Regions from separate parts of the Janthinobacterium sp. HH106 genome, predicted to be linked through region 2. Evidence: predicted binding sites of a transcription regulator. Region 2 holds the regulator's gene; each other region holds the start of a gene.
The links. Region 2 encodes FNR, which switches genes on or off when oxygen is low (the NO sensors DNR and NnrR bind a similar motif). Its sites were predicted from a motif close to TTGATNNNNATCAA; they were not measured.
Positions count from the first base shown of each region.

Region 1: the regulator FNR is predicted to act here: its motif matches at 1,679-1,692, upstream of JAB8_RS27660 (PAS domain-containing methyl-accepting chemotaxis protein).
Region 3: the regulator FNR is predicted to act here: its motif matches at 1,868-1,881, upstream of JAB8_RS27945 (universal stress protein).

Region 1 is NZ_LRIC01000073.1:211,771-215,049, reverse strand. Features, by position in the region: gene JAB8_RS27660 (PAS domain-containing methyl-accepting chemotaxis protein) at 1-1,588, opposite strand, end outside; gene JAB8_RS27655 (DEAD/DEAH box helicase) at 2,030-3,279, opposite strand, start outside.
Region 2 is NZ_LRIC01000012.1:132,994-136,272, reverse strand. Features, by position in the region: gene ccoG (cytochrome c oxidase accessory protein CcoG) at 1-366, shown strand, start outside; gene JAB8_RS06685 (FixH family protein) at 428-952, shown strand; gene fnr (fumarate/nitrate reduction transcriptional regulator Fnr) at 1,079-1,837, opposite strand; gene JAB8_RS06675 (response regulator) at 2,077-3,279, shown strand, end outside.
Region 3 is NZ_LRIC01000073.1:274,066-277,344, reverse strand. Features, by position in the region: gene JAB8_RS27955 (enoyl-CoA hydratase) at 1-420, opposite strand, end outside; gene JAB8_RS27950 (MFS transporter) at 497-1,798, shown strand; gene JAB8_RS27945 (universal stress protein) at 1,936-2,373, shown strand; gene JAB8_RS27940 (murein transglycosylase A) at 2,411-3,279, opposite strand, start outside.

The DNA.
Region 1 (3,279 bases), on a different contig from region 2:
TGCGCTTGGGCGAGGCCTTCAATTTGAAGATGCCGATCGACTGGGCCACGCTCTCGGTGCGCTGCGCCAGGCTGGTGGCGGCCGCGGCCGCCTGCTCGACCAGGGCCGCATTCTGCTGCGTGATGCCATCCATGTGGATGACGGCCTGGTTGACTTGGCCGATACCCTGGTTCTGCTCGCGCGTGGTCGAGGAAATCTCGTCCATCACTTCCGTCACGCGGGCCACCGAGGCGATCACTTCCGTCATGGTGGCGCCCGCATTGCTGGTCAGCACGCTGCCCGCATTCACGGTGGCGATCGAATGGTCGATCAGGTTTTTCACCTCTTTCGCCGCCGTGGCAGAACGCTGCGCCAGGCTCCGTACTTCGCCCGCCACGACGGCGAAGCCGCGGCCGTGCTCGCCTGCGCGCGCCGCTTCCACGGCCGCGTTCAAGGCGAGGATGTTCGTCTGGAAGGCGATGCCGTCGATCAAGCCGATGATGTCGAGAATCTTGCGCGACGACGAGCTGATCTCGTCCATCGTGGTGACCACTTCGCTGACGATGGTGCCGCCCCTGGCCGCGACGGTCGATGCCTGCACCGCCAGGTCATTGGCCGTGGCCACGTGGTCGGCGCTGTTTTGCACGGTCGATGTCAGCTCTTCCATGCTGGCCGCCGTCTGCTCCAGGCTGGACGCCTGCGACTCCGTGCGGCTGGACAAGTCCATATTGCCCGTGGCGATTTCCGCCGTGGTGATGCGGATATCCTCGAAGTTGGCGCGCACGTCGCCGATGATGCTGTGCAAGTTGATATTGGTCTGGCGCAAGGCCGCCATCAATTGACCCATATCGTCGTCGCGCACCTTGTCGATCACGCCCGTCAAGTCGCCCCCGGCCATCTTGCGCGCCACCGTAATGGCGTCGCCCAGCGGCGCGACGATGGAATTGTGCAGATGGGCCCAGAAATACAGCATCAGCGCGACGGCGGCAGCGGCGGCGCCGCTGAGCCAGCTGCGCGTGGCCGTGCTCGTGTCGCCGTCGATATTCCACACGGCGCAGCCGAGGATGGCCAGCACCACGCCCAAGATGATGCAATGCAGGGCGATGTCTTGCGACAGGCTCAGCTTGCGCCACTCGGCCAGCTTGGCGGCCCAGCCCTGGCGCACGACGCGGCCATTGCGGATCGCCAGGTTCGCGCTATTGCCGTCTTTAAAACTTTTATACAGGGCTGCCGCTTCGTTGATCTGCTCGCGCGTGGGCTTGGTGCGCACGGACATATAGCCGATCGGGCGGCCGTTTTCGATGACGGGTGTGATATTGGCGAAGACCCAGTAAAAGTCACCATTCTTGCAACGGTTCTTGACCATGCCGGTCCACGGCATGCCCGTCTTGATGGTGTCCCACAGGTCGGCAAACGCTTCAGCCGGCATATCGGGATGACGCAGGATATTCTGTGGCGCACCCAGCAGTTCCATTTCTGAAAAACCGCTGACCTCAATGAAATACTGATTGGCGTAATTGATGTTTCCCTGTAAATCCGTGGTGGAAACAATCGTCATGCCTTCATTTAATACGTATTCATTTTGCGTGATAGGCGTATTGACCCGCATCGTCGCTCCTCTATTTTTATCAACTAGCATAACAAAATCATAAAAACAATATACCACATCAAGCACCCATGATATATCGCCCCGGCGGCAGTGACACTGGTCAAAAAATTTAATAAAAACCAATTCATTTATGTTTTAGAATTTACTTTGATTCAACTAGATTGATTTTATTGAATGTAAAATTCAAATTGGAAGCAGACACAATAATTAATAAAAAATTATGTATCGATGCGGCAGCCAATAAATATGGTGTTTGCGCCGATAAAAAAACGCGCAAGCGCCGCAATATGCGCCGGCCCATGACGGGGCCTGCCGCCAACCATAACGCCGCAACCACGAACATTTCTTGAGGGAAAATAAAAACTGGCGCGAACGCGCCAGTGGGGGAACTGTCTCCAATCCGCGACACAGGCGCCGGGGAGGCGCCTGTGCAGGGACAGCTTACTTGAATGATTTACGCGGTGGCGATTTCGGACGCGGCGGCGCAGGCTTGCGCTCCGTCGTGCCGTCATCGAGGCTGATGCGCAGTTTCTGGCCCGACACGACGACCGATTTCAGGTGGTCGAGGATTTCCGGCGGCATGCCTTCCGGCAGGTCCAGCACGCTGTAGTTGTCAAAGATATCGATGCGGCCGATATGCTTGGCTTCCAGGTTCGCTTCGTTGGCGATGGCACCCACGATGTTGCTTGGCGTCACGGCGTGCTCACGGCCTACTTCGATGCGGTAAGCCGTCACGCCTGGACGTGGACGTTCCTTCTTCGGCGCGCGCGGCGCAGGTGCTGCGTCGCCCGCGTCCGCTGGCGCATCCTTGAACGCTGGCGCGGACTTGGCTGCAAACGGCTTGCGCGGCGCGGCTGGCGGCGCCAGGTCCGGCGCGTCGCCGTCGCGGCTGATGCGCAGCTGCTGGCCCGCGACCCACACGGTCTTCAGCTGATCCAGCAATTCTTTCGGCATGCTGTCTGGCAAGTCCAGGACGCTGTAGTCGTCATAGATTTCGATGCGGCCGATGTTTTTCGAATCGATGCCCGCTTCGTTGGCGATGGCGCCCACGATATTGCCCGGTTTCACGCCATGCTGATGACCGACTTCAATACGGAAGGTCTGCATGCCGGCGTCGGCCGGACGCTGGATGCGTTCCTTTTTCGGGAAGGCCGGGCGTTCGCTGCGCTCGTTACGGTCGAAGCGGTCACCGCGTTCCGGACGGTCGTTGCGCTCAAAACGGTCCTGGCGCACAGGACGGTCGTCTTGCCACGTGGCTTGCTCGCGCGCTTTGTTCTTGTCCAGCAGCAGCGGCGTATTGCCACGCGCCATCTTCGCCAGGGCGGCGGCGATCTCGATGGCGGGAATGTTCTGTTCGCGCTCGAAATCCTCGATCAGCGACTGGAACTGCTCCAGTTCGCCCAGGGCCAAGGTTTCGCTGATCTGTTCCTTGAACTTGGCGATGCGCACGTCGTTGACGGCCTGGATCGTCGGCAATTCCAGCATGCCGATCGGCTGGCGGGTCGAGCGTTCGATGGCTTTCAGCAAGTTCTTTTCACGCGGGGTGATGAACAGGATCGCTTCGCCGCTGCGGCCGGCGCGGCCCGTGCGGCCGATGCGGTGGGTATAGCTTTCCGGATCGTGCGGCACGTCGTAGTTGACGACGTGGCTGATGCGCTCGACGTCCAGGCCGCGGGCGGCCACGTCGGTTG
Region 2 (3,279 bases):
ATCGCCGTGTGTACGTCGCTGGCCCTGCGCACGCCCCTGAAAATGGACGTGATCCGCGACCGCGGTTCGATGGGACGCGAGGTGGAAGACGGCATGATCGAAAACGTCTATCGTCTGCAGATCATGAACACCTCGGAGCAAAGCCAGCATTTCAAAATCAGCGCATCCGGCTTGCCGGGCCTGACCTTGCTGACGCGCGACGAAGTGACCTTGCAGCCGACGGAAACGCTGGGCTGGCCGATCCGCCTGCGCGTGCCGCACGGCGTCGGCGAGAAGGGCTCGAACAAGATTGCGATCGAATTGCACTCGCTGGACGACCCGTCGCTGCACGTGCGCGAAAGCGCGGTGTTCATCGTGCCGCGCTAATGCAGGAAGGCCGGTCCCCGCATGGGGGCTGGCCGTATACCAGAAACACAGGAGAAATACCATGTCCGACAGTCTGAAACTGCAACCTCCCGTTGCCCCCTGGTACAAGCATCGCTGGCCATGGCTGCTGATGATCGGTCCCGGCCTGTCCGTGGTCGTCGGCAGCTTCATGGGCTATATCGCGTTTACGCAGCCCGATGCGCTGGTGGTGGGCGACTATTACAAGCAGGGCAAGGCGATCAACCAGGATTTGAAGCGCGACACGATCGCCAGCGACCTGGCCATGGATACGACCCTGTCGTATGACGTCGCTGCAGCGCGCCTGAGCGGCTCCGTGCACAGCTTCGGCAAGGCGTACCAGGGGCCTTTGCAGCTGCACCTGGCGCATGCGACCCTGCCGGAAAAGGATATCAAGCTGCTGGTGCAGCCCGATGCGGCCGGCAATTTTTCCGTGGCGCTGCCGATGCTCGAGCGCAGCCGCTGGCAAGTGCTGGTGGAAAACGACAAACGCGAGTGGCGCCTGTCCGGCATCTGGACCTGGCCCGTGCAACGCAGCATCGCGCTGCACGCGGATGAAGAGCTATAACGTACAGCGCCGGGAAAAAACCGTAGCGAGCGGCAGTGATTTGTGGCTGAGAAGCACAGCTGTGCTATAGCACAGCGAGCATCGCAGGCCGCAAAGCACGACGCGCAGCAGGTTTTGACGGTGCTGTTACTTGCAGACGTCGGTGCCGGCTGTAATAGCTTTTAACTTGGCCGGCTGCAAGATCTCGATCTCGCGGTTGGAAACGCGCAGCCAGCCTTCCTTCTTGAATTTCGACAATAAACGGCTGACGCTTTCGATGGTCAGGCCCAGGTAGTTGCCGATTTCCTCGCGCGACATGCGCAACTGAAATTTGCTGGCCGAATAGCCGCGCGCTTCATAGCGCGACGCCAGGTTGACGATAAAGGCGGCAAAACGCTGCGTCGCCTGCATGTTGCCCAGCAACAGCATGACACTTTGCTCGCGCGTGATTTCCTGGCTCATCATGCGGTGGAAATGGCGCAGCAGGGTCGGCATATTGCCCAGCAATTGTTCCAGGCTGGAAAACGGGATTTCACACACTTCACTGTCTTCCAGCGCCACCGCATTACAGTGGTGACGGTCGGCGCTGATGGCGTCCATGCCCAGCAGTTCGCCCGCCATCTGGAAACCCGTCACCTGCTCTTCGCCGCCCGGATTGATCTGGTAGGTCTTGAAGTGGCCCAGACGGATCGCATACAGGTTCTGGAACGAGTCGCCGATGCGGAACAGCGAAGCGCCGCGCACGATCTTGCGGCGGCGGCCGATGATCTGGTCCAGTCTGTCCATGTCGCCCACGTCGAGGCCCATCGGCAGACACAATTGATGCATGCTGCAGGTCGAGCATCGCGCACGCAACGCTTCCACGGTCACTGTGGGCGAGGTTGGAGTGAGTAGCGCTTCAGTCATGTCGGTACCTTTTAGAAAATGCAACAACAAGTTTACTGCATACAGGGTTGCCGTGTGCCAATTTCACCGCAATTTCGCTGAATAAACGACGTTCCGACTTTAATTATATGGCAACATCGTCAAAAGCCCATGCGGAGAGGGCAATTTGCGTGGCGGCGCTTGCCAAGCTGGGGTATTGATAGGAAAATTCCTGACAGCATTATCTGCCGCCTGTGCCGCCCGGTACTGAAAAGGAAATCATGAAGCCTCTCGGCATCAAAGCAAAAGTCGCGCTGGCCACCAGCCTGACCTCGATCGCCATGATCGCGCTGGTCACCATGATCCAGGTGCAGCACATGCGCGACGATTTCACCAAGGTACTGTTGAGCCAGCAGTCGTCCCTGATCAGCCGCACCGCCGCCGAGCTCGACGACAAGCTGGGCATGCTGCTGCAGATCGTCACCCTGACGGCCCGGCAGCAGCCGCCGGAACTGATCGCCCAGCCCGCCCAATTGCGCGAATACTATTCGCGCCGCTCGATGCTGGTGCTGTTCGACGACGTGCTGGTGCTCGACGCGCACGGCGCCGTCGTGGCCGACATGCCGGAAGTGGCGGGGCGCGCCGGCATCAACGTCGCCGAGCGCGAGTATTTCCAGACCGTGCTGCGCACGCGCCAGCCCATGATCACCGAGCCGATGCTGGGCAAATCGAGCGGCATGCCCATCGTGCAGATGGTCGCGCCCGTGCTGGGCGCCGATGGCCAGGTGGCCGGCGTGGTGATCGGCGTGCTGCGCCTGTACAAGGATAACCTGCTGGGGAGGTTGCGCTCAGAAAAGATCGGCAAGAGCGGCTATTACTTCGTCCTCACGCGCGGCGCCGTGCCGCGCTATGTGCTGCATCCCGACACCAGCCGTTTGCTGCAGCCGCGCCTGCCGAACGCCAACCTGACGACCACCCGGCTGCTGAAGGACGATGGCGAAGGCACCATGGTCAGCACCAACAGCCGCGGCATCACGGCCGTCAACAGCTTCAAGCGCCTGAAATCCGTAAATTGGCTGCTGGCCGCCTCGCTGCCCCTCGACGACGCCTTCGAACCGTTCGACGGCGTGCTGTACCGGTTGGTGCTGTGGAGCATCCTCGCCTCGCTGCTGGCCGCAGCCGTGCTGGGCTGGGTCACCGTGCGCCTGCTCTCGCCGCTGGTGCGCCTGCGCGACACCCTGCAGGCGCTGCGCACCAGCGGCAGCCGTTTCACTCCCGTGCCCGTGCAGCAGCGCGACGAGATCGGCGAGCTGACGGAAGCGTTCAACGGCCTGATGAGCGAGCGCGACCGCTTGCAGCAGGAGCTCGAATCGCGCGCGGCGGAGCTGGAACAGGAGCGCGACCGGGCCGAGGCGGCCAACCGCGCGAAGAGCGATTTCGTGGCCAACATGAGCCATGAAATCCGCACGCCCCTCAATGCCGTG
Region 3 (3,279 bases), on a different contig from region 2:
GCCAGGCGTGACGCCAACCTTGATTTCCGGCTGGCCGAATTTGGCGCTGTCGGCGGCGATCAGGAAATCGCACATCATGGCCAGTTCGCAGCCGCCACCGAGCGCATAGCCGGCCACCGCGCCCACCACCGGTTTGCGCACGCGCAAGATATGCTCCCAGTTGCGGCTGATGTAACCCTGGGTAAAGGTATCGGGATAAGTATAGTCGGCCATGGCGGCGATGTCGGCGCCGGCGGCAAAGGCTTTTTCGCTGCCCGTGAGCACGATGCAGCCGATATTCTCGTCCGCGTCGAATTTCAGCAAGGCGTGGCCCAGCTCATTCATCATGTTGTCGTTCAAGGCATTCAAGGCCTTGGGACGGTTCAGGCGGATGACCGCCACCTTGTCCTGGATGTCGATGATCAGGTCTTCGTATTGCATAGTGTCTCCTCTCGATGAACGGTGCAACGATTGTAGCGGCTAACGGCAGCGGCGCGGCAGGTGCGCTGCTATTATTGTGAGTCCGATCACCTTTATCGAGCAGCGTATTTTCTCCTCCTTCTTCCAGTACTGCACCCGCTATCTGCGCGGCGACGGCAGCGCCGCCAGCGTCAATTTCCGCCGCCTGTGGTTCAGCAACGGCCTCAATTGCTTCGGCGCCCAGATCACCTCGCTGGCCCTGCCCCTTTGCGCGGTACTGCTGCTGCATGCGACGCCGGAACAGATGGGCGTACTGGTCGCGCTACAGGCGCTGCCGTTCGCCCTGTTTGGCTTGCCCGTCGGCGTGCTGCTGGACAGGCGCAGCAAGCACCCGATCATGCTGTTCAGCGAAAGCATGTCCGGCCTGGCCCTGGCCAGCGTGGCCGTGGCCTACTGGTGCGGCGTGCTGTCGATGCCATGGTTATATATAGTGGGATTCATCATCGGCACGGGCTTTGTCGTCGGCGGCGGCGCCGAACAGGTGTTTCTGACTTTCCTCGTGGGCCGCGATGGCTTGATCGATGCGCAATCGAAATTTGCCGCCACGGAATCGGCTTCGCGCCTGATCGGCCCCGGCCTGGCCGGCGTGCTGGTGCAAGTGCTGTCGGCGCCCGTCGCCATCCTGTGCACGGCTTGCGGCTATCTGGTTTCCGTCTTCAATCTGCGCGCCATGAGCGTGCGCGACCCGCGACCGGTTCCCTCCGACAAGCACGCCCTGCGCGACATCGCCGACGGCTTGCTGTTCGTCTGGCGCGAGCCGCTGCTGCGCGCGCTTGCCTGGGGCGCCGGCATCTGGCACTTCCTGTTTTACGCCAGCATGGCCTTGACGGTGCTGTTCGCCACGCGCGACCTGGGCATGAGCCCTGGCGTGCTGGGCATGACGCAGATGCTGGGCGGCGCCGGCGTCTTGCTCAGCGCCTTTATCGTCAAGCCGCTGACGACGCGCTACGGCGCTGGCCGCACCATCCTGATCGGCCTGGCTTCGACCTCGCTCTGCTTTGCCCTGACGCCAACGATTCCCGCCGCGCTGTTCGGCAGCGCGGCGGCCAGTGCCGTCGCCTATGCCATATTGATGTTCTTTTTCGATTGCGGCGTGATGCTGTTCTTTATTCCCTACCTGGGCTTGCGCCAGAAAGTCACGCCCGATCCCATGCTGGGCCGCATGACATCGACCATGCGCTTCCTGACGGTGGCAACGGCGCCGCTGGGCGCGCTGGCCGCCGGCTGGGTCGCGGAACATTTTGGCGTGCGCAATGGCCTGGCCTGCATCGCGGCAGGCAGCATTGCGTTGACGGTCGCCATGGTATGGGGCACGCCGCTGCGTAGCGTGCGCACCTGAAGCGAGGAACGGGCATACACTGATGAAAGATTGCCTTGGCGACACTATTCATGCCAAAGCCTGTGAGGTTTGATTTACATCAAGGTTTTAATTGATGTAAATCCATAAGCTGTCTTACATCACTTGAGGAGCACGCCATGTTTAACACCATCTTATTTCCCACCGACGGCTCGCCGTTGTCCGACAAAGCCGCCGAGACCGCCCTCGCCTTTGCCCAATTGAACAAGGCCAAGCTGGTCGCCATCAGCGTGGTGCAACCGTTCCCGTTCTCGCCGATGGCCGACGGCGGCATCGTGCTCGACGCCAGCCTGTATGAACAGCAGATGCAGGAAGCTTCGCAACGCGCGATCGACAAGATCGGCGCAGCGGCGCGCGCCGCCGGCGTGGCTTTCGAAGGCGTGGTGGCAGTGTCACCGAGCCCGCACGACGAAATCGTCAATGCGGCGCAAACCTACCATTGCGACATCATCCTGATGGCCTCGCATGGCCGCAAGGGCTTGAACAAGCTGTTCGTGGGCAGCGAAACGCAAAAAGTGCTCGCGCATACGCATTTGCCGGTCATGGTTCTGCGTTAAGCCAGACAATAACTACCCCGGCGTCGCGCGCAGCAACTCACCGCGCCGGTGCCTGCTTCGGCAACAATACCCACACGGCGCCGCTCTGCTTCATGCGGCCCGCATTCTCGGCCGCTTCCGCGCCAAAGCCAAAGAAATAATCGACACGGATGGGCCCGCGAATGGCGCCGCCCGTATCCTGCGCCATCACCAGGCGCTGCATGGGAATCTCGCTATTGGCTTGCGTCGTGGACAAAAACACGGGCGCGCCCAGCGGCAGGAAGCGCGAATCGATGGCCACCGAGCGCTGCGGCGTCAACGGCACGCCCAGCGCACCCTTCGGCCCCACTTTCGGATCGGGCAAACGCTCTTCCTTGAAGAAGACATAGCTGGGGTTAGCGTTGAACAATTCATCCTTGCGCGTCGGGTGGCCGGCAATCCACGCCTTGATGCCTTGCGCGGACGCCTGGCTCAGGGTCAGCTCGCCCTTGTCGACCAGGTAGCGGCCAATCGACTTGTAGGGGTGGCCGTTTTGATCCGCATATGCCACGCGCACGGTTTCCTGCGTATCGGTCAGCTGCACGCGGCCGGAACCCTGCACCTGCAGGAAGAACGCCTCGACTTCGTCATCCACCCACAGCAATTCCTTGCCCGTGACGGACGTGGCGCGCTCGATATCGGCGCGGGTCGCGTACGGTATCACCTTCTTGCCGACCAGCTTGCCCCGCAGGCGCATGTTCTTCAGTTCCGGATACACGCCAGCCAAGTCCACCGAGACCAGGTCGTCAGGCACCTTGTACAGTGGCGTCTGGTATGGACCGCCGCGCTTGCGCGCGCCGTGCAGCAGCGGCTCGTAGTAGCCGGTGACGAGGCCCGTGCTGGCACCATCGGCCGTAATGACTTGATTGGGCACAAAGAAGGTCTCGA